3 regions of the Arthrobacter sp. BPSS-3 genome follow, and region 1 is predicted to be linked to each of the others. Evidence: predicted binding sites of a transcription regulator. Region 1 holds the regulator's gene; each other region holds the start of a gene.

Region 1 (6,985 bases):
TCTACGACACCTACCGCGGCGTGGTGACCTACGTCCGCGTTGTCGACGGCATGCTCCACCCGCGCGAACGCATCCAGATGATGTCCACCCGCGCCACCCACGAACTGCTGGAGATCGGGGTCAGCTCCCCGGAGCCCACGCCGTCCAAGGGCCTGGGCGTCGGCGAGGTGGGCTACCTGATCACCGGCGTGAAGGACGTCCGCCAGTCCAAGGTGGGCGACACCGTCACCAACATGGCCAAGCCCGCCACGCAGTCGCTGGCCGGATACGCGGACGCCAAGCCCATGGTCTTCTCCGGCCTGTACCCGCTGGACGGCACCGACTACCCGGTCCTCCGCGACGCGCTGGAGAAGCTGATGCTCAACGACGCCGCGCTGGTCTACGAGCCGGAGACCTCCGCCGCGCTGGGCTTCGGCTTCCGCGTGGGCTTCCTGGGCCTGCTGCACCTGGAGATCACCCGGGAACGGCTGGAACGCGAATACAACCTGGACCTGATCTCCACCGCCCCGAACGTCGAGTACGAGGTCACGCTGGAGGACAAGAAGGTCATTCACGTGACCAACCCCAGCGAGTACCCCACGGGCAAGGTCGCCGAGGTCCGCGAACCGATGGTCTCCGCAACCATCCTGGCGCCGAACGAGTTTGTCGGCGCCATCATGGAGCTCTGCCAGAGCCGCCGTGGCGTCATGGGCGGCATGGACTACCTCTCCGAGGACCGCGTCGAGATCCGCTACCGGCTCCCGCTGGCCGAGATCGTCTTCGACTTCTTCGACATCCTCAAGTCCCGCACCCGCGGCTACGGCTCGCTGGACTGGAAGGCCGACGGCGACCAGGTCGCCGACCTGGTCAAGGTCGACATCATGCTCCAGGGCGAGCAGGTGGACGCATTCAGCGCCATCACCCACCGGGATAAGGCCTACGCCTACGGTGTGATGATGACCGGCAAGCTGCGCGAACTGATCCCGCGGCAGCAGTTCGAGGTGCCCATCCAGGCCGCCATCGGCTCCCGCATCATCGCCCGCGAGAGCATCCGCGCCATCCGCAAGGACGTTCTGGCCAAGTGCTACGGCGGTGACATCACCCGAAAGCGCAAACTGCTCGAGAAGCAGAAGGAAGGCAAGAAGCGCATGAAGATGGTGGGCCGCGTCGAGGTACCGCAGGAGGCGTTCATCGCCGCCCTGACCACGGAAGAATCCAAGGACAAGGCCAAGAAGTAACCATGCCAAGCGCACTACCCCTCGGCGACCCCGCGCCGTCGGACGGGCTGCTGCCCGCCCAGGCGCTGGAGGGCGCCGGGGACCGGGCCTTCGGGCTCTACGTCCACATCCCGTTCTGCGCGGTGCGCTGCGGCTACTGCGACTTCAACACCTACACCGCCACGGAACTCGGCGGCGGGGCGTCCCAGGATGCCTACGCCGACACCGCCGTCGCGGAGGTCGGATTCGCGGCCCGCGCCCTGGCCGATTCCGGGTTGCCGGAGCGTCCGCTCAGCACCGTCTTCTTCGGCGGCGGCACCCCCACCCTCCTCCCTGCGGAAGACCTGGCCCGCATCCTGCGCGCCGCCGTTGACACCTGGGGCCTTGCCCCCGGCGCCGAGGTGACCACCGAGGCGAACCCGGACTCGGTGACCCGCGAGTCCCTTCAGCTTCTGGCCGACGCCGGCTTCACCCGGGTGTCTTTCGGGATGCAGTCCGCCGTGCCGCACGTGCTCAAGGTCCTGGACCGGACCCACACGTCCAGCCGGGTGCCCCTGGTGGTGGAGTGGGCACGGGAGGCCGGGCTGGCCGTCAGCCTCGACCTGATTTACGGCACGCCCGGCGAGTCGCTGGAGGACTGGCGCCAATCGCTGGAGACCGCCTTGTCCTACCGCCCGGACCACATCAGCGCCTACGCCCTGATCGTCGAGGAGGGCACCAAGCTCGCCACCCAGATCCGCCGCGGCGAGGTCCCGGGGATTGATGACGACGACCACGCGGCCAAGTACGAGCTGGCCGACGAACTCATTTCCGCCGCCGGGCTGGGCTGGTACGAGGTCAGCAACTGGGCGGCGACGCCGGAGCAGGCCTGCCGCCACAACCTCGCCTACTGGCGCGGGGACGACTGGTGGGGGATCGGGCCGGGGGCCCACTCGCACGTCGGCGGCGTCCGCTGGTGGAACGTCAAGCACCCCGTCGCCTACGCCGCCCGGCTGGACTCCGGCGCCTCCCCGGCGGCCGGCCGGGAAACCCTGGACTCGGAGACCCGCAATGTCGAGCGCATCATGCTCGAGGCGCGGCTGGTCTCCGGCCTGGACATCCCCAGCCTGGGCGGGCTGGAGGAAACCGGCCGGCACGCCGTCGCGGGACTGATCGCCGACGGACTCGTGGAACCGGCACAGGCCTTTCGCGGCCGGCTGGTCCTCACGCTGAAGGGCCGCCTCCTGGCCGACGCCGTCGTCCGACGGCTGCTGCCGGACTAACACTGCCGGACCAGCGAGCCGCGCACACCAGACAAAAACGGGCACGCCGGGAGAAATCCCGGGGTGCCCGTTGACGTTGTGGGAACCGGCGCTATTTGATCCAGCGCAGGTTGAACTCGTAGCGGTGCGGCTGGCCGCGGTTGACGTGGATGCCGGCCGCCACGGAGAAGCAGGCCAGCGCGATCCAGATGACCGTGGCCAGGACCGCGAACAGGTTGCCCACCACGGGGACGAACACCAGCAGGTTGGCCACCACGGCCGCGATCGTCGGCGGCAGGGTGAAGTTTAGCGCTTCCTTGGACTCCTGGGCGGTGAAGGGGCCGCGGTCCTTGAAGATCAGGTAGATCAGCAGCGACGGGATGCAGCCGAGGATGCCTCCGAAGTGCGACAGGGTGGCCCACTGACGGTCCTCGCTGGCGGTCAGGGGAAGCGCATTTGCGGGAACGCCATGGTACTGCGACTGGCCGTGACCGGCCTGGGGGTCCGTGTGTTCGCGTGCGTCTTCTGCCACGTTTCGTCCTTTGGATTGCGGTGGAGCGTTGGTACCTGTGCGGGCGCGGCCACCGTCACAACGCGGCGGCCACCGTATCAAGAATACTTGCTTGGGCGCCGACGCCCGCCACCTTGCCGGACGGGCCCTACTGTTCCGGGGCGGTGAGGAAGTCGATGACCTCCTCCACCCGGCCTAGAAGCGAGGGTTCCAGGTCGGCATAGCTGCGAACGGCGCCGAGGAGTTTCTGCCAGCCCAACCCGATGTCCTCCTTGGTGCTGTGCGGCCAGCCGAAGGCGGTCAGGATGCCGGTCTTCCAGTCCACGCCGCGGGGGATCACGGGCCAGCGTTCGATGCCCAGCACGGACGGCCGGATGGCCTGCCAGACGTCGATGTACGGGTGGCCGACGATCAGGACGTTTCCGCGGGCTCCGGGGGAGGCCATGACGGCCTCGGCGATCCGGGACTCCTTGGAGTCTGCCACCAGGTGGTCCACCAGGACGCCGAGGCGGCGGCCGGGACCCGGACGGAAGTCCTTGACCGCGGCTGCGAGATCGTCGATGCCGTGCAGGGGCTCGACGACGATGCCCTCGACCCGGAGATCGTCGCCCCAGACCTTCTCGACCAGTTCGGCGTCGTGCTTGCCCTCAACCCAGATCCGGCTGGCCTTGGCCACCTGCGCCCGCTGGACCGCCACGCGCACCGAGCCGGACGCCGTGCGTGTCCCGGTGGCCGGTCCTGCGGCCGCCCGGGGTGCCGGCGGCATCAGCCGGATGGGCCGGCCCTCCAGGAGGAAGCCGTAGCCGAGTCGGAAAGTCCGGGACTTCCCGCGCCGGTCCTCAAGGGCCACGACGTGCATGCCGCCGGACTTCTCCACCCGGGTGACGGCACCAACCCAGCCGGACTGCACGTCCTCGAGGACCATGCCGCGCTGCACCGGGACCTCGGGCAGCTGGGAAGGGGCGGGGGCGGTGAGGTCCTGCGGGCCCCAGTTCTGATAGGACATCGGTTACACACTGCTTTGCATCGGGGCGGAACTGCAACGGGGAACTGCATGGGGCCGGGGTGGTGGCCGGCCGCGCCGGGCAGTCGCCCGGCTTGCCACGGTCACGCCCGGAGCGAATCCAATGCTAACAACGCGGCCGGACATATTAGACTGGTTAGCACTGAGGCATGCCGAGTGCTAACCCCCGGGTTCTTTCGGGCGGCGGGCGCCGGTTGACGGTTGAGGCTCGATTGGAGGTGCGGCGTGAGCGAACCACGCAAACTCGAAGTGCTGCGCGCCATCGTGGAGGACTACGTCCATTCCCGTGAACCCGTGGGCTCCAAGGCGCTGGTGGAACGCCACCACCTGGGCGTCTCCAGCGCAACGATCCGCAACGACATGGCCGCGCTGGAGGACGAGGGGCTGATCACCGCCCCGCACACCAGCGCCGGCCGGATCCCCACGGACAAGGGCTACCGGCTCTTCGTGGACCGCATCTCCGCGGTCAAGCCGCTGTCCCCGGCGGAGCGGCGGTCCATCCAGGCCCTGCTGGAGGGCTCCGAAGACCTCGACGACGTCCTGGACCGGACGGTGCGCCTGCTGGCGCAACTGACCAACCAGGTGGCCGTGGTGCAGTACCCGCTGCTCAGCCGGGCCCGGGTGCGGCACATCGAGTTCGTGCTGCTGGCACCGCGAAAAGTGCTGACCGTGCTCATCGCGGACACCGGCAAGGTCGAACAGCGCGTCATCGACGTCGGCCAGGACCTTGGCGACGAGACCCTCGCCGAACTGCGGGGCGTCTTCCTCGGCCGGCTCGGCGGCACCCCGTTGAGCCTGCTCCCGCAGACTTTGCCCGACGTCGTCGACAGCACCGCCCCCGCCCGCCGCGGCGCCGCCCAGGCGCTGGCCCGCGGACTGGAGGCGCTGGCCGCCAGCAGCCGCGAGGAGCGGATGGTGATGGCCGGCACGGCCAACCTCGCCCGCTCCAACGTTGACTTCCCGCTGAGCATCGGTCCCGTCCTCGAGGCCCTCGAGGAGCAGGTGGTCATGCTCCGGCTGCTCTCGGACATGGCCGAGGACCCCCGCGGCGTGACCGTCAGCATCGGCCGGGAGAACCCCTACGACGGGCTCTCCGAGGCCTCCGTGGTGGCCACCGGGTACGGCCCCGACGCCACCGCCAAGGTGGGCATCCTCGGCCCCACCCGGATGGATTACCCCACCACCATGGCCGCCGTCCGCGCGGTGGCCCGCTACCTTTCACGGATCCTCGGGCCCTGACCGGCCGGATCCACCACCAGGCTTGTCGCCCAGCACCGGCAGTACAAAAAGGAAGAGATACACACTTTGAGCAGCCACTACGACGTTCTTGGAGTCTCCCGCGAAGCAACAGGCGAGGAAATCAAGAAGGCCTACCGCAAACTCGCGCGGACCCTGCACCCGGACGTCAACCCGGGCGAGGACGCGTCCGAGCGCTTCAAGGCGGTCACCCACGCCTACGAGGTGCTCTCCGACCCGCAGAAGCGCCGCGTCTACGACACCACCGGCAACGAGAACGGCACGGACAACGGCTTCGGCGGCGGCAGCTACGCCGGCCAGGGCTTCGCGTTCCAGGACATCTTCGAAACCTTCTTCGGCGGCGCCGCCGGAGCCGGCGGCCCGGCCTCCCGCGTCCGCCGCGGCCAGGACGCGCTGATCAGCGTCCGGATCGAGCTGCGCGACGCCGTCTTCGGCGTCAACAAGAAGCTCGAGGTGGACACCGCCGTCACCTGCCCCACCTGTGAGGGCTCCTGCTGCCGCGAGGGCAGCCACCCCGAACGCTGCGACATTTGCGGCGGCAGCGGCCAGGTCCAGCGCCCGGTCCGCTCCATCCTGGGCCAGGTCATGACCACCGCCCCGTGCGGCAGCTGCGAGGGCTTCGGCACCGTCATCAAGGACCCCTGCAATGAGTGCGCCGGCCAGGGCCGGATCCGCAGCCGTCGGTCCCTGACCGTCAAGGTCCCCGCCGGCGTCGCCACCGGCACCCGGATCCAGCTCTCCGGCCAGGGCGAGGCCGGCCCGGCGGGCGGCCCCTCCGGCGACCTGTACGTGGAGATCCGGGTCAACAACGACGCGACCTTCGTCCGCGAGGGCGACGACCTGCACGCCAGCCTCACCATTCCGATGACGGCCGCGGCCCTCGGCACCGAGCTGACCCTGGACACCTTCGACGGGCAGCAGGAGATCGACGTTAAGAGCGGCACCCAGTCCGGCGAGGTCATCACCCTGCGCGGGCTCGGCGTCACCCACCTGCGCGGCTACGGCCGCGGCGACCTCAAGGTGCACCTCCAGGTGGAGACCCCCGCCAAGCTCGACGCCGCCCAGGAGGACCTCATGCGCCAGCTGGCCAAGCTCCGCGGCGAGCAGTTCACCGAGGGCAAGCTGGCCGCCAGCGGCGGGGTCTTCGCCAAGCTGCGGGACCGCCTCGGTAACCTGTAGCGGTGAGCAACCCGGTCTTCTTCACCCCCGCCGGAACCCTGGACAACCAGGCCCCCGGTTCCACCTTCGTGCTGGACGGCGCCGAGGCGCGGCATGCCGTCACGGTCAAGCGCCTCGCTGCTGGGGAGCAGGTGGACATCGCCGACGGCGCCGGCCGCCGGATCACCGGCACGGTCACCGCCGCCGGGCCCCAGGAGCTGACGCTCGAGTGCACCGCGGTCAACGACGAGCCGCGTCCCGCGGTGCGGCTGGTGCTGGTGCAGGCCCTGGCGAAGGGTGACCGGGACGAACTCGCGGCCGAGACCGCGACGGAGCTGGGGATCGACGCCGTCGTCCCGTGGCAGGCCGAACGGTCGATCGTCCGCTGGAAGCCCGAACGCGCCGCGAAGGCGCACGCCAAGTGGCAGTCCGTGGTGACGGCGGCGGCGAAACAGGCCCGCAGGGCCTGGATCCCCGAGGTTCGCGCCGCGGTGGACGGCGGCTCGCTGCAGGCGGCCGTCGCCGCCACGGTGACTTCCGGCGGCCTCGCCGTCATCCTGCACGAAGACGCCGTCCGGCCGCTGCGCCGGGTGCTGGC
Region 2 (6,985 bases), on a different contig from region 1:
GGTGGCGCTGGTGCGGCGGCAGTGGCGGCTCGGGCGCAGTGCGGCCCTGGCCCTCGGCGTCGGATTCCCGGTTGCGATGCTCGCGGCGGCCTTCACCGCGTGGTTGTCCGTTCCGCTGGGGCTCTTTCCCACGTCCGCGCTGGACACCGGGTCCGCCGTCGAGTTCATCTACCACCCGGGACCGTACTCGTTGATCGTGGCACTTCTGGCCGGGGTGGCAGGCATGCTGTCGGTGATCAGCCGCCGTTCCACCGCCCTGGTGGGTGTGTTCATCTCGGTGACCACCGTGCCGGCGGCGGGGTTCGTCGCGGTGGCGCTGGTGCTGGGCGAGTACCAGAAGGCGGCGGGCTCGGCCGTGCAGCTGTTCATCAACCTCGCCGGACTGGTGGTGGCCGCGGTGGCCGTGCTCCTTTTCTACCGGGTGGTGACCCGGCGGCACCCCCGCGGCGCCCGACCCCGCCAGGGGCGCAGCAGCGCTACTCCCAGCCGGTAGCGGAAAGCAGCCGGTCCTTGACCATCGGGGCCATGCTCGCCGAATAGGTGCGGCTGAGGTGGTTGTCGTCCAGGTAGACGAAGGTGTTGCCCACGACGCCGGGGCAGTCGTTTTCACGGCAGATGAGGTCGGTCATATCCAGTGTGACGACGTTCGGGGCTCTGTCCGCCAGGGTGTCGAGCGGGTTATCTGCGGCGAAGAGTCCACTCTTGGCCGGCAGGCACGCCGTGTCGTCCTTCCCCTTCGTCACGACACAATCGGCCATGTTGAATTCGAACCGCGGGTTGTCCCGCAGCAGGATCACCTGGATTCCGAGACCGGTCCACGTATCGAGGCTGGACTCCAGACCGGGGATCAGCGTTTCACCGTTTGACGAGGGCGACGCCGCGGTGCCCACCACCACGATCGCATCCGGCGGGTTGCGCTTGACCTCCGCGGTGACGGCGGTGTTGAACTTGTCGCAATCGGCATTGGCGTTCTGCGCAGTTGTGCCGGGCTTGCAGCCGCCCATCAGCATGGCGTAGAGCCGCCATCCCTTCTCATCACTCACCGGTTTCAGGGCGGGGAGCCACTGTTCTGCGTGCGAGTCGCCGAGGACGAGAACCCTCTTCGCCGAATTCCCGTTCTGGGTGTTTTCGTTGCACACTCCGCGGAGGGTGGCATTCTGGGGCTCGAGTGTACCGCTGCACGGCTGCGGCAAACTGGCCCAGTCCTTGCCCAAGTTCTCCGGCGCGGGAAGGAGGGCCGCGTCGGCGTCGGCCTGCTCTGTGAAGTCCGGCAGCAGCGCACGGGCGCCGGGATTATTCCGCGCGGCCTTGGCCAGGATGCCCTGATTCTCGAAGTACAACGCCAACTGGAGCCCGGCCAGCGGGACGGCGGCGACCGTGAGGGCGGCCACGATCGCGAGCGACGCCCGGCGCCGCCTCACCTCCGGCCACTTCCACTGCCGCCACGGGCGCTCCACGAACCGGGTGGTCAGGTAGGCCAGCGCTATGGTGGTTACGATGATCGCCGAACCCGTGACTGGACCGGCGTGGCCGCGCTGCTGCACCGCGAGCGCAACGACCAAGAGCGGCCAATGCCAGAGATACATCGCGTAGGACATGTCCCCGAGGCGGACCAGCGGCCGGGAACTGAGAATCCGGTCCGCCCCGAACCGGCTACCGGTCTGACCGGCGACGATCACGCAGGCGGCGGCCAGGGTGGGCCACAGCGCGATACTGCCGGGGAAGGACGCCTGGACGTCCAGCAGGAAGCCGCAACTCAACATCGCGGCGATGCCAAGCCACCCGAGACGCACCCGCCACGGCGCCGGGATCCGGAGCAGAGGAAGGACCAGCGCCACGAGCGATCCGAGCGCGAATTCCCAGAGGCGGGCGCCGGTGTCGAAGTAAGCCTCGGTTTGGCTGGCCGCGGTGAAGACGATGGAGTACACGAGGGAGACGGCAAAAATGAGCCCGAAAACGTAGGCCAACAGCGCCCGATACTTCAGGCGGAAGCGCTTGGCGAGGAGCGCGGCACCCACAAAGATCAGGGGCCACAGGATAAACACCTGCCCCTGGATGGACAGCGACCAGAAATGCTGGAAGGGGCTGGCCGAGGAGTGGTCCGAGGCGTAGTAGTCGGTGGCCTGGGCCTGCAGCAGCCAGTTTTCGGAATACACCAGGGATGCCCAGGCCTGGCCGACGATGTCCAGCCACCGGGTCCGGGGAAGGAACAGGATGGTCGCCGCCAGCGTGGCGACCACCACGACGACGGCCGCCGGGATGAGGCGGCGGAAGAGATGCAGCCAGTGTTTGACCAGGGCGGTCGGACGCCCGTCGTCGTAACGTCCCACGAACTGAAGGGTCATGAGGAAAGCCGACACCAGCAGGAACACGTCCACACCGCCGGAGACCCGGCCAAACCAGATGTGATAGGTCATCACCATCAGGACAGCCAGCGACCGCAGCCCCTGGATCTCGGGCCGGTAGCCGGGTTTCCGGTTGGGACGGGCCGGAACGCCCGTGGGAGCCGCTTCCTGGAGCCCCGCCTGCTGCGTCATCAAAATTCCTCACCACGGACGGCCCCCATCGGGCCGCCGAAACCTAAGTGTTCCACTCTACGGAAGGTGCGCCGGGGGTGCCAGCCGCCGGGGTGCACCCAGCGAGTTAAGCAGGGTGGACTGTGAGGAGCTTGTGAACCGGCCATGATCTCCCGTCGCAGCCCGGGAAAGCAGAAAGGACGCCCCGGCGCGATGCCGGGACGTCCTCTCTCTGCTGCAGATGGTGCACGTGGTGCAGCAGGAACTACACGTTGGCCTAGTGCTGGTGGCCGGCGTGCTCGTCCTCGTCGGCCGGCTTCTCCGCCACCAGGGTCTCGGTGGTGAGAACCAGCGCGGCGATGGAGGCAGCGTTCCGCAGGGCGGCGCGGGTGACCTTGACGGGGTCGATCACGCCGGCGGCGATCAGGTCCTCGTACTCACCGGTCTTCGCGTTGAAGCCCTGGTTGACGGCCGAGTCCGCCACCCGAGCGGCAACGACGTAGCCGTCGAAGCCTGCGTTCTGGGCGATCCAGCGCAGCGGCTGGGTCAGCGCCCGGCGGACGATGCCCACGGCTGCTGCTGCGTCGCCGTCGAGTGCCTTGACCGTCGGGTCCTCGTCGAGGGCCTTGAGGGCGTGGACGAGGGCCGAACCGCCGCCGGAGACGATGCCCTCTTCCAGCGCGGCGCGCGTGGAGGACACAGCATCTTCGATGCGGTGCTTCTTTTCCTTCAGCTCGACCTCGGTGGCTGCGCCGACCTTGATCACGCCGATGCCGCCGGCCAGCTTGGCCAGGCGTTCCTGCAGCTTTTCCTTGTCCCAGTCCGAGTCGGTGCGGGTCAGCTCGGCGCGCAGCTGTGCGACACGGGCCGCGACGTCCTCGGCAGAACCGGCGCCGTCAACGATCGTGGTGTTGTCCTTGGTGACGGTGATACGCCGCGCGGTACCGAGGACCTCCAGGCCCACGGTGTCCAGGCTGAGGCCCAGTTCCGGGGAGACGACCTGCGCGCCGGTCAGGGTCGCGATGTCCTGCAGCATGGCCTTGCGGCGGTCACCGAAGCCGGGAGCCTTGACGGCGACGACGTTCAGGGTGCCGCGGATGCGGTTGACGATCAGCGTGGACAGGGCCTCGCCGTCGACGTCCTCGGCAATGATGAAGAGCGGCTTGGAGGCCTGCAGGGCCTTCTCCAGCAGCGGCAGGAAGTCCTGCAGCGAGGAGATCTTGCCCTGGTTAATCAGAATGAGGGCGTCCTCGAGGACGGCTTCCTGGCGGTCCGCGTCGGTGATGAAGTACGGGGACAGGTAGCCCTTGTCGAACTGCATGCCCTCGGTGAGGACGAGTTCGGTCTGCGTGGTGGAGGACTCCTCGATGGTGATCACACCATCCTTGCCGACCTTGCCGAACGCCTCGGCCAGCAGTTCGCCGACCTCGTCGCTCTGGGCGGAGATGGCGGCAACGTTGGCCACCTGGGTGCCCTCGACCGGACGGGCGTTCTCCAGCAGGCGGGCGGCGATGGCCTCGACGGAGACCTCGATGCCGCGCTTGATCTGGCCCGGGGCGGCGCCGGCGGCAACGTTGCGCAGGCCTTCCTTTACCAGGGCCTGCGCCAGCACCGTTGCGGTGGTGGTGCCGTCACCGGCGACGTCGTTGGTCTTGGTTGCGACCTCCTTGGCCAGCTGCGCGCCCAGGTTCTCGTACGGGTCGTCCAGCTCAACCTCGCGGGCGATGGTCACGCCGTCGTTGGTGATCGTGGGGGCGCCCCACTTCTTGTCCAGCACGACGTTGCGGCCGCGGGGGCCTAGCGTCACCTTGACGGTGTTGGCGAGCTTATCGATGCCGGCCTCGAGGGACCGGCGGGCAGCGTCGTTAAACGCGAGCTGCTTTGCCATGGTGTTGTCCTTTCACGAAAGAACCCCGCGCAGCCGTCCCGTTCATCACTGACGGTCCGGCGGCGCGGGGATCCAAGAGAGTTACTTTACGACGATCGCCAGAACGTCGCGGGCGGACAGTACGAGGTACTCGACACCGCCGGTCTTGACTTCGGTTCCGCCGTACTTGGAGTAGATGACGACGTCGCCAACGGCAACGTCGACGGGAACGCGGTTGCCGTTGTCATCGAAGCGGCCGGGGCCTACCGCGACAACTTCGCCTTCCTGCGGCTTCTCCTGTGCGGAGTCCGGGATAACCAGGCCGGAGGCCGTGGTCTGCTCGGCTTCGAGCGGGCGGACAACAATACGATCCTCAAGAGGCTTAATAGAGACCGACACTCGGACCTCTCCTTTTCGTCAGCAAATTCATGGACTTCAAAGCGGTGGCGCCATGCATACAGACCGTCGTCGCGGTGCCGGCAGCAGCCTGGCAGCTGATGCTTATGTGTTAGCACCCGCCTAGGGGGAGTGCTAATGACGACTCTATGTAAGGAGTTAGCACTCGGTCAAGGTGAGTGCCAGAAGTTCATCTGTGGCGAACGGCCTGCTGACAGGACGAGAGGCCTAACGGCCCGGCTACTCCCCCGCCAAGTCGTCGTAGGCCCACTCCAGCCCGTCGTCGTCCTCGTCCACCCGGGGCACGTCGTTGCGCGTCCGGTAGAGCAGGAACCCGCCGGCCAGGGCCGCGAGGAGGCCTGCAATCAGGAAGATGATGCTGCCGATCCGGACGCCGGCGTAGGTGTCGCGGATGGCCCGGGCCTCGTCGGTGGCGTCCGCGACGTCCTTGCCGTCCACCGAGTAAACCGTTGCGTTGAACGTGTCGAGGAGGAAGATGATTACGAGCAGCGCGACACAGACGACGGCGACCATGACGCCGGCGATCAGCGCCGGACGGGCGTAGCGGGCCAATCCCCGACGGCCCGGGGCCTCCCCCGCCGCCGCTCCATCGGTTTCCGTGTTCCTGTCGTTCATGCCGTCAAGCCTAGTGGGCGCCGCAGGGTTCCCGGGCCTGAACTACGATCGATGGCATGGCTGAGACACCGCAGGACCAGATCGCACCACTGCTCAATCCGGCGGGGTGGGAGCTGCTGTCCTCGCTGGGCCCGTACCGGGAGGAGGAGGCGTTCCAGCTCAACGCGGCGCTCCGCAAGGCCGGCCACCCGGCGGATCTGGTCTCCGCGGCCTTGACACAGTCCCGGCTGCGGACCAAAGCGGAGGCCAAGTTCGGCGAATTCGCCGGGCAGATGATCTTCACCCGTGCCGGTCTGGAGCAGGCCACGAGGCTCACGGTCGCCGCCCGGCACGCCCAGCGTTTCGCGGAGGCGGGGGTCACCCACGTCGCGGACCTGGGCTGCGGCCTCGGCGCCGATGCGATGGCCCTGGCGTCCCTGGACCTGACGGTGACCGCGGTGGAGCTGGATGAGACCACTGCTGCCTGCGCCACCATGAACCTGATCCCGTTCCGGAACGCCACCGTGGTGCACGCCGACGCGGAATCCGTGCCGCTGGACGGGATCGACGGGGTCTGGTTGGACCCGGCCCGCCGGACCACGTCCACCTCGGGCACCACCAGGCTCTGGGACCCGGAAGACTTTTCCCCGCCGTTGTCCTTTGTCGAGTCGCTGGCCGCCTCCGGCCGCGCCGTCGGCGTGAAGATGGGCCCCGGGATCCCCCACACCGCAATTCCCGCGGACTGCGAGGCACAGTGGGTGTCGGTAGGCGGCGACGTCACCGAGGTCGCCCTCTGGTTCAACGCCGTCCGCCGCCCGGGAATCCGCCGCGCCGCGCTGGTGCTCGGCCCGCGGGGCGCGGCGGAGCTCACCAGCGCCGAGGATTTCGACGGCGGCCCGGCGGCCCCCGTCGGCCCGGTATCCGGGTACCTCTACGAACCCGACGGGGCCGTGATCCGCGCCGGACTGGTGGCCGACGTCGCGCTCCGGCTCGGCGGACACCTGGTGGACGAGCACATCGCCTACATCTGCGCCCCCGAACTGCAGGACACCCCGTTCGCCCGCGCCTATGAGGTCCTCGAGGTGATGCCGCTCAACGTCAAGGCCCTCAAAGCCTGGGTCAGGGAGAACGGTATCGGCGTGCTCGAGATCAAGAAGCGCGGCGTGGCCGTGACCCCGGAGGAACTGCGCGGGCAGCTGCTGCCCGGCGGCCGGGCCGCGAAGAAGGCCAAGAACAAGGCCACCCTGGTCCTCACCCGGATCGGCGAGGACCGGGTTGCCGTCGCGGTACGTCCAGTCGCCCCGTAGGGCTCTGTAGCGCCGGGCGGCGACCTTACTGGGCGCGCATGAACTCCTCGGCGGCCCGGACCTGCTCCTCGCTGGGACGGATGCCGGTGTAGAGGACGAACTGTTCCAGCGCCTGGATGGTGGCCACCTCGGCGCCCGTGATGACCTTCTTCCCGGCGGTCCGCGCGGCCTTGATCAGCGGCGTCTCGGCGGGCAGGGCGACGACGTCGAATACCACCTCGGCTTCCTCCACCGCCCACTGCGGGTAGGCCAGGGCGTCCGCCTCGGCGCCGCCCGCCATGCCG
Region 3 (6,985 bases), on a different contig from region 1:
GAGGCGATGCAATCGCTCGCGGCCTTGACCGCGATCCATCCCGCCCCGGCGACCACCGTCAGGCTCAAGCGCAGCGTCCTGGACAACATCCGCGACCGCGCGGAGCTGGCCGAGCGGCTGCGGCGAGCCGCGGAACTGGGCAGCTTCAGCCGGGCCTCGACCCTGAGCCCGTGGCACGGCGCCCGTTTGCTGACCCGCAAGGAAACCCAGGAAGCGCAGCAGGTGGCGCGCTCTGTCGCGGAGAAGCTGCCGCGGCTCCGCGACCGGATGAACGAGGTCGCCGAGCACGCCGAAATCCGGCTGGGGGAGACCTTCGCCGAGTGGGGCGACCAGATCGACCTGCTGGTCGCCGTGCGGGGAAGCCTGGACAAATTCACTCCCGATATCTTCGACCGTCCGGTCCACGACCTGATCTCGGCCACTGCTTCCTCGTCGTGGCGGCGGGAGCGCAGCATTGAAATGCCCTCGATGCAGCGGTCGCGGCTGCGGCGGGTCGCGAAGGAGTACGTCCGGCCGGGCGTCCACATTGCCGATCTGCACAGTTCGCTCGTCCTGGTGCAGGAGCAGCGGGCGGCGTGGTCGGGGTACGCCACCACGCAGCGGCACCCCGCGGTGCCGTCCGGGTTGGGCGAGTTGTCGGGGCTGTACCGGGAACTGGACGCCGAGCTCAAGGATCTCGGCGAGGCCGTCAGGTATACCCGCGACGGCGGCGACGTGCAGAATACGCCGTACCCGGAGCTGCTCGACCGGCTGACCCGCCTGGTGGCGGACACCGGCACCCTTGAGACCCTGCCCGAACGCACGCTGCTGATTGAAAACATGCGCGAGCACGGCCTGGGTGAGCTGCTGGCGGATCTTGCCGAGCGTGAAGTCTCCGCGGACTCCGTCGCCGCCGAACTCGAGCTCGCCTGGTGGCAGTCCGCGCTGGAGGCGATGATCAGCGGGGACGACTACCTCGCCATGTCCGACGGCGATGCCCTCCGGCAGCTGGAGGCGGAATACCGCCTCGCGGACAACGCCCATATCGCCAGCGGCGCTGCCCGGCTCCGGTGGAAGCTCGCGGAGCGCTGGCGGGCGGCGCTGGTAGAGCACCCGCGGCAAGCCGAACTGCTGCGGAGCCTGCTCAAGGACGGCCGGGTCACGCCGGCGGCGCTCACCGCCCAGTCTGCCGAACTCATCCCCATGCTCGTGCCCGTCTGGTCCATCAGCCCATACCTGATGACGAGCCTGCTGCCCGCCGAACAGCACTTCGACGCGGTGGTGATCCTCGACGCCGAGGCGACCTCCCTGCAGGCAGTGCTCCCCGCGGTCGCGCGGTCCCGCCAGGTCATTGCCTTCGGCGATGACAGGATCGCCAGCCCGCGAACCTTTACCGTGGGTGTCGAGCGGCTCGCGGCGGGAGAGAGCTCCCACCACCGCGTCGATAGCGCCTACCAGAGCCTGGCGGCGGTGCTGCCGGTGCGCAGGCTCCGGACCGTCTACCGAGCCGTGGACGAGGATCTGGTCCGGCAGCTGAGTAAGAACTTCTACGGCGGCGAACTCCGGCGGCTGCCCGAGGGGCAGTCCGCAACCGGGCTGGACCGCGCCCTCACGGTCGAATACCTGCCGGACGGAACGGGTCTCCCAAGCGCTGACCAGGACGGCGTCGAGTCCGTCCTGGCCGAAGTGAACCGGGTCGTTGAACTCGTCTTCGACCACGCGAGGCTGCGTCCGAGGACCTCCCTCGCCGTCGTCACCGGCAGCCTGCGGCACGCCGCCCGGATCGGCGAGGCCATCCGACTGCAGCTGCCGAACTACCCGCTGCTGGCGGGCTTCTTCACCGCTGGCACCGAATCGTTCCGCGTGGTCGACCTCGAACGGGCGCAGGGCCTGGTCCGCGACCGGGTGATCTTCTCGCCCGGTTACGGCCGCACGCCGCACGGCCGCGCGCTGCACAGCCTGGGGCCCCTGTCCGTCGAAGGCGGCCGCGCCAAGTTCGCACTGGCGATGACCCGTGCCCGGCGCTCCCTCCACGTGCTCACCTGCTTCCGGCCCGAGGATCTGGACAGCTCCCGGCTGAGCCACGGGGCCGTGGATTTCTACGAGCTGATCGACCGGGAGATTGCCGGCAACTCGGACCTGGGCAGCCCCGCGTCCCGCGCCGCCGCCAGCGAGCAGGCGCTCGGTGCGGACCCGTTGGTCACGGACCTCGGCGACAGGCTCCGCGCCCGCGGCGCCCGCGTCTGGCACCAGTACGACGGAGCCCTGGACATGGTGGCGGCTGCGGATCCACTGCACACGATTGGACAGGACGACGCCGACATCCCGCGTCCGGTGGCCATCGAATCCGACGGAACCGAGCGTTACCGGCGGATGACCGTCCGCGAACGCAGCCGGCTCCGGCCGCAGCTGCTGGAACGCCTGGGCTGGCGCTACATGCCGCTGTGGACCATCGAGGTCTTTACCGATCCCTCCGTGTGCGCGGACCGGATTGGCGGGTACCTTGGATTGGAGAAGCCGGTGGCGTCCTCCCGGATCGGGACCGCTCCGGGCTTCTCGGACGACATGGAAAGTTTCGGGCTCGAGAGCGCCCGGGACGCGTATGCGGCCACCGGCCAGGCGCCCACCGCCTGGGCCGCCGCGGCGCACCAGCAGGAATTTACGAGCAGTACTAAGGAGGCGGACGTGACCAGTCACCAGGGCGCCGCAAACGACAACCGGAACCATCCCGGCGAGGCCCACGGGGAACCTGCCACGGCGGCCACCATCGACACCGACAGGGCAGCCCGGGCCGGGGAGGGCCGGAGTGCCGGTTCCCCGGATCAGGACGCGGACCGGACTGCAGCCAGTGCTTCCGGTCAGCCGTCCCGGGCCGAAGGCGCCCCTGCACACAGCGCGTCCCCGGCAGGGATCCTTCCCACCAAGGCCGCGGAGGATGATCCCCGACGCTGGGGCGACGAGCCCGGCGGGTATGACCACGACGCCTGGCTGCAGGAACAGAAGCCGCCGCACTGGGGCTGACACCAGGGGCGGGGCAGCGCCGGCGCGGGACGGTGAGCAACAGCACGCCCGCAGCGTGACTACGGCCCACCGGGACCAACGAGGACAAAAAACAACTTTCCCTGCGTCGACGCGCCGGCAAGCTTCCTGGACTGCTCGGGGTCGGCCGCAACCACCATCAGCCCGTCCGTATCGCCGACGTCGAGCCATTGCCCGGACCTGCCGCCACGGGCGGAGGTCCAGAGCACCGGGACGCGCGCGGCCAGAATCTCCGACGTTGCCGCCTGCTCAAACCCATTGCCGCCGGTCAGCACGATGTTGACCAGCTGACCGGGGGAGACCAGCTGGATCGAGGCGGGATCAGCCATGCGCAACGGTACGGCGGCGGAACCGGGTGGGCTCCCGGTCAAGAGGCCGGGTCCGACAAAGAACGATGAGCTCAGCAACTGCCCCCGGCTCAACGCGATGCCCAGCTGCTGCCCCTCGGCCGTCGACGGGTCAATGGCCGCGTCAGGTAAAACCCCCGGCGGAACCTGGACTGCGTTGAGATCCCCCGGGGCGAGGAGCCGCCCCGCCGGAAGATCCCCGGCCGCGGCCCAGGCCGTGACCGTCGGCGGGGGAGCGGGAGTAAGCTGCTGGACTGCGAGCCCGGCGGCCAGGCACAACAGAAGGGCGGCGATCAGCCTGCGGTTGCGCCCCACCCAGCGACGGAGGCGACGTGGGGAGGACCGGCGGGAGGTAAGTAAGCGTCCTCCCGCGGGCCGGCCCGCAACGGATGGGCCGCGGGCAGTCCCGGTACGAAAGAAGTGAAGCCTTGCTGGTGCCATGGCTTCACGGTAGGAGCCTGAACGCGGCGGGCTTAGCCCCGGTCCGGGCTATGTGGACAAGCTACAGCGGGAAGCTGCAGGTGCCTTAGTTGGCGGCGGCGGTCGGAGCCGCGGCCGGGGTGGCAGCCGGTGCGGCGGGCGCCACGGAGCTGCCTTTGGAATCGCGGGAATCGGTCCGGTAGAAGCCGGAGCCCTTGAAGACGACTCCGACGCTGTTGAACTTCTTGCGCAATGTTCCCTGGCACTCCGGGCAGGTCGTCAGCGATTCATCGGAGAACGACTGCACGGTCTCGAAGGCGTGGTTGCAGTCCTTGCAAGCGTAGGCGTACGTGGGCACTGGGTTCCTCCTCTAGGACAAACGAGCAGGTCCCGTACTGCGTCCCTCCCGTCCGCTCCTTGAGGGGGGCGGCTGGCTCGGGGAGCCAGAGGATTAGCAGTCACAGGGCCTGAGTGCTAATTCTATCACCGCGCGAACAAGTGGAAGAATATGCGGCGTCAGCGGCTGGCGACTGTGGGAACAAGGCCGTCGGGCGTGAGTGCGGCCCCGACCTTCCGGTCGAAGACTTCGACGGGGATGGTGCCCGCGGGCAGCACTTCATCGGCGTAGACGACGCCGGCAGTCGGCACCGGGTGGCTGCCGTCGTTCCCGGGCAGGGCCGAGAGGGCGGCGAGGAACTTGTCGTAGTAGCCGCCGCCCTGGCCGATCCGGTTTCCGTCGAGGTCCACCGCGGTGGCGGGAACGAAGATTCCGGCTGCCCCCGCCACTGCATCGGTGCCAAGCCGTTCCCCAATTGGTTCCTGAAGCGGCGCGTACCGGCTCCGCGCGTATTCGCTCTGCGGCGTCCACACCACCCAGCTCAGTTCCAGGTCCGGCTCGCAGACGGGAAGCAGCACCCTATGCCCGGCGTCGTGCAAGGCCTCCAATAGGGGAAGAGTCGGCGGCTCCGAGCCGACCCCCAGGTAGGCGGCGAAGGTGCCTGTTCCGCCGTCGGACAGCGACGCCGCCCACGCGGCGCCGTGCACGGCCAGGGCTGAACCGGCCGCCGCACGCGCCGCCGGCGTCATTGCCGCCCGACGCTGCCGGTGCCGGGTGCGGATCGCTTCCTTGGTGTCCCTGTCGCGCGCTTCCATGCAGTGGCTCCTTCGCCTCGCCGGCCGGGCAAACACGCCGCAGCCGCACCGTGAGGGCAATTACCTGATGTTTGCCCCCTCGGTTAGATTAGTCGGGTGAAGACACCTAACGCCTCCGTCCGCAAGGCCGTCATCCCCGCAGCGGGCCTCGGCACCCGCTTCCTTCCCGCCACCAAGGCGATGCCGAAGGAGATGCTGCCCGTCGTCGACAAGCCGGCCATCCAGTACGTGGTTGAAGAGGCCGTCAAGGTGGGCCTCAACGACGTCCTGATGATCACCGGGCGCAGCAAGCGGGCCCTGGAAGACCACTTCGACCGGGTCCCCACCCTGGAGGCGACCCTCGAAGCAAAGGGTGACACCGCCAAGCTCGAGTCCATCCAGGCCGCCAGCAACCTCGGCGACATCCACTACGTCCGCCAGGGTGACCCGATGGGCCTCGGCCACGCTGTGCTGCGTGCCAAGCAGCACGTCGGCTACGAGCCGTTCGCCGTCCTGCTCGGTGATGACCTGATCGACGCCCGCGACGAACTGCTGAGCACCATGATCGAGGTGCAGGCCAAGACCGGCGGTTCGGTCGTGGCCCTTATCGAGGTCGACCCGTCGCAGATCAGCGCCTACGGCTGCGCCGACGTCGAGGCCGTCGACGGCGAAGACTACGTGCGCATCAACCACCTCGTGGAGAAGCCCGACGTCGAAGACGCGCCCTCCAACCTGGCGATCATTGGCCGTTACGTCCTGCACCCGGCCGTCTTCGACGTGCTGGAGCGCACCGAGCCCGGCCGCGGCGGCGAGATCCAGCTCACCGACGCCCTGCAGGAACTCGCCGCCGGCGAGGGTGAAGGCTACGGCGTGTACGGCGTCGTCTTCCGCGGCCGCCGCTACGACACCGGCGACAAGCTGAGCTACCTGAAGGCCTGCGTCCAGCTGGCCTGCGATAGCGAAGACCTGGGCCCGGGCCTGCGGGAGTGGCTGCCGGGCTTCACCGCCGGGCTGACGCACTAGTCCCGTGGGGGGCAGCTTCACCTGGCCGGTCACGCTGGAGAGCGGCGACCTGGTCCTGCGGCCGATCCGGTACCGTGACCGCCGCGAGTGGAGCGCCCTCCGCGCCCGGAACGAGCAGTGGCTGGCCCCCTGGGAGGCGTCCAACCCGGCTCCCGGGGGCGGCCTGCCCAACTACCGGCAGATGGTGAGTTCGCTGAAAGCCCAGGCGGCACAGGCGACGGCCCTGCCGTTTGTGATTGCTGCCTGGACGCCGGGACACCGGGAACCCGTCATTGTGGGGCAACTGACCGTCTCCTCGATTGTGTGGGGCTCGGCCATGATGGCCACGCTGGGGTACTGGGTGGACCAGGACCGGGCCGGGCAGGGCATCGCGCCCACCGCGGTGGCCATGGCCACGGACCACTGCTTCCGCACCCTCGGGCTGCACCGGATGGAAATCAACATCCGGCCGGAGAACGGTCCCAGCCTGCGGGTGGTTGAGAAACTCGGCTTCAGGGACGAGGGGTATCGGCCCCGGTACCTGCACATCAACGGCCGCTGGGCGGACCACCGCAGCTTCGCGCTGACGGCCGAGGAGGTCCCCGAGGGCCTGCTGGGCCGGTGGCTCCGGGAGGGCCCGGTACGCCGGCGGGAAACGCCGTCCTGACCTGCGTTTTCGTCACGTTGGGCAGTTTCTCCGGCCGCGCCGCGACACACCGCCGCTAATGCGGTCCGCCACGCCCTCAAGCTCTTACGGTTTTGAGTGTGGACTTCCCTCTCAGCAGCTCAGTGATCCTTGTCGTCGCTGTTGCGCTCTGGATCGTATGGGTGGCTCCCTACATGCTCCGGAACAGCCGCCAGCTTCGGCCGGCTGGAGACTTCCTGATGGACGCCGCGGACGTGGAACGAGCCGACCCCCAAGCCGGAAACGTCGTGGCCATGACGTCACCGCAGGAGAAACCGATGACCAGTACGCAGCGCCCCGCCTCCGCCCCTTCGACGCCGGACTCGGCGTCCGCCCCGGCGTCGATGAAGTCCGCCCGGCCCTCGAGCCTTCCGGCAGACTC

The links. Region 1 encodes HrcA, which represses chaperone genes, less so after heat shock. Its sites were predicted from a motif close to TTNGCACTCGNNNNNNNCGAGTGCNAA; they were not measured.
Region 2: the regulator HrcA is predicted to act here: its motif matches at 4,939-4,965, upstream of groES (co-chaperone GroES).
Region 3: the regulator HrcA is predicted to act here: its motif matches at 4,237-4,263, upstream of ACFVY3_RS02465 (FmdB family zinc ribbon protein).

The regions. Positions count from the first base shown of each region.
Region 1 covers NZ_JBIMMV010000002.1:489,686-496,670, forward strand. The annotation lists gene lepA (translation elongation factor 4) at 1-1,217, shown strand, start outside; gene hemW (radical SAM family heme chaperone HemW) at 1,220-2,458, shown strand; gene ACFVY3_RS05320 (DUF4870 domain-containing protein) at 2,550-2,969, opposite strand; gene ACFVY3_RS05325 (DUF3097 domain-containing protein) at 3,097-3,954, opposite strand; gene hrcA (heat-inducible transcriptional repressor HrcA) at 4,198-5,211, shown strand; gene dnaJ (molecular chaperone DnaJ) at 5,278-6,408, shown strand; gene ACFVY3_RS05340 (16S rRNA (uracil(1498)-N(3))-methyltransferase) at 6,411-6,985, shown strand, end outside.
Region 2 covers NZ_JBIMMV010000001.1:484,203-491,187, reverse strand. The annotation lists gene ACFVY3_RS02385 (DUF389 domain-containing protein) at 1-493, shown strand, start outside; gene ACFVY3_RS02380 (acyltransferase family protein) at 477-2,537, opposite strand; gene groL (chaperonin GroEL) at 2,794-4,404, opposite strand; gene groES (co-chaperone GroES) at 4,486-4,782, opposite strand; gene ACFVY3_RS02365 (hypothetical protein) at 5,020-5,415, opposite strand; gene ACFVY3_RS02360 (methyltransferase domain-containing protein) at 5,472-6,701, shown strand; gene ACFVY3_RS02355 (shikimate 5-dehydrogenase) at 6,727-6,985, opposite strand, start outside.
Region 3 covers NZ_JBIMMV010000001.1:508,899-515,883, forward strand. The annotation lists gene ACFVY3_RS02455 (DUF4011 domain-containing protein) at 1-3,000, shown strand, start outside; gene ACFVY3_RS02460 (RcpC/CpaB family pilus assembly protein) at 3,060-3,806, opposite strand; gene ACFVY3_RS02465 (FmdB family zinc ribbon protein) at 3,892-4,143, opposite strand; gene ACFVY3_RS02470 (5-formyltetrahydrofolate cyclo-ligase) at 4,302-4,937, opposite strand; gene galU (UTP--glucose-1-phosphate uridylyltransferase GalU) at 5,034-5,939, shown strand; gene ACFVY3_RS02480 (GNAT family N-acetyltransferase) at 5,944-6,585, shown strand; gene ACFVY3_RS02485 (hypothetical protein) at 6,684-6,985, shown strand, end outside.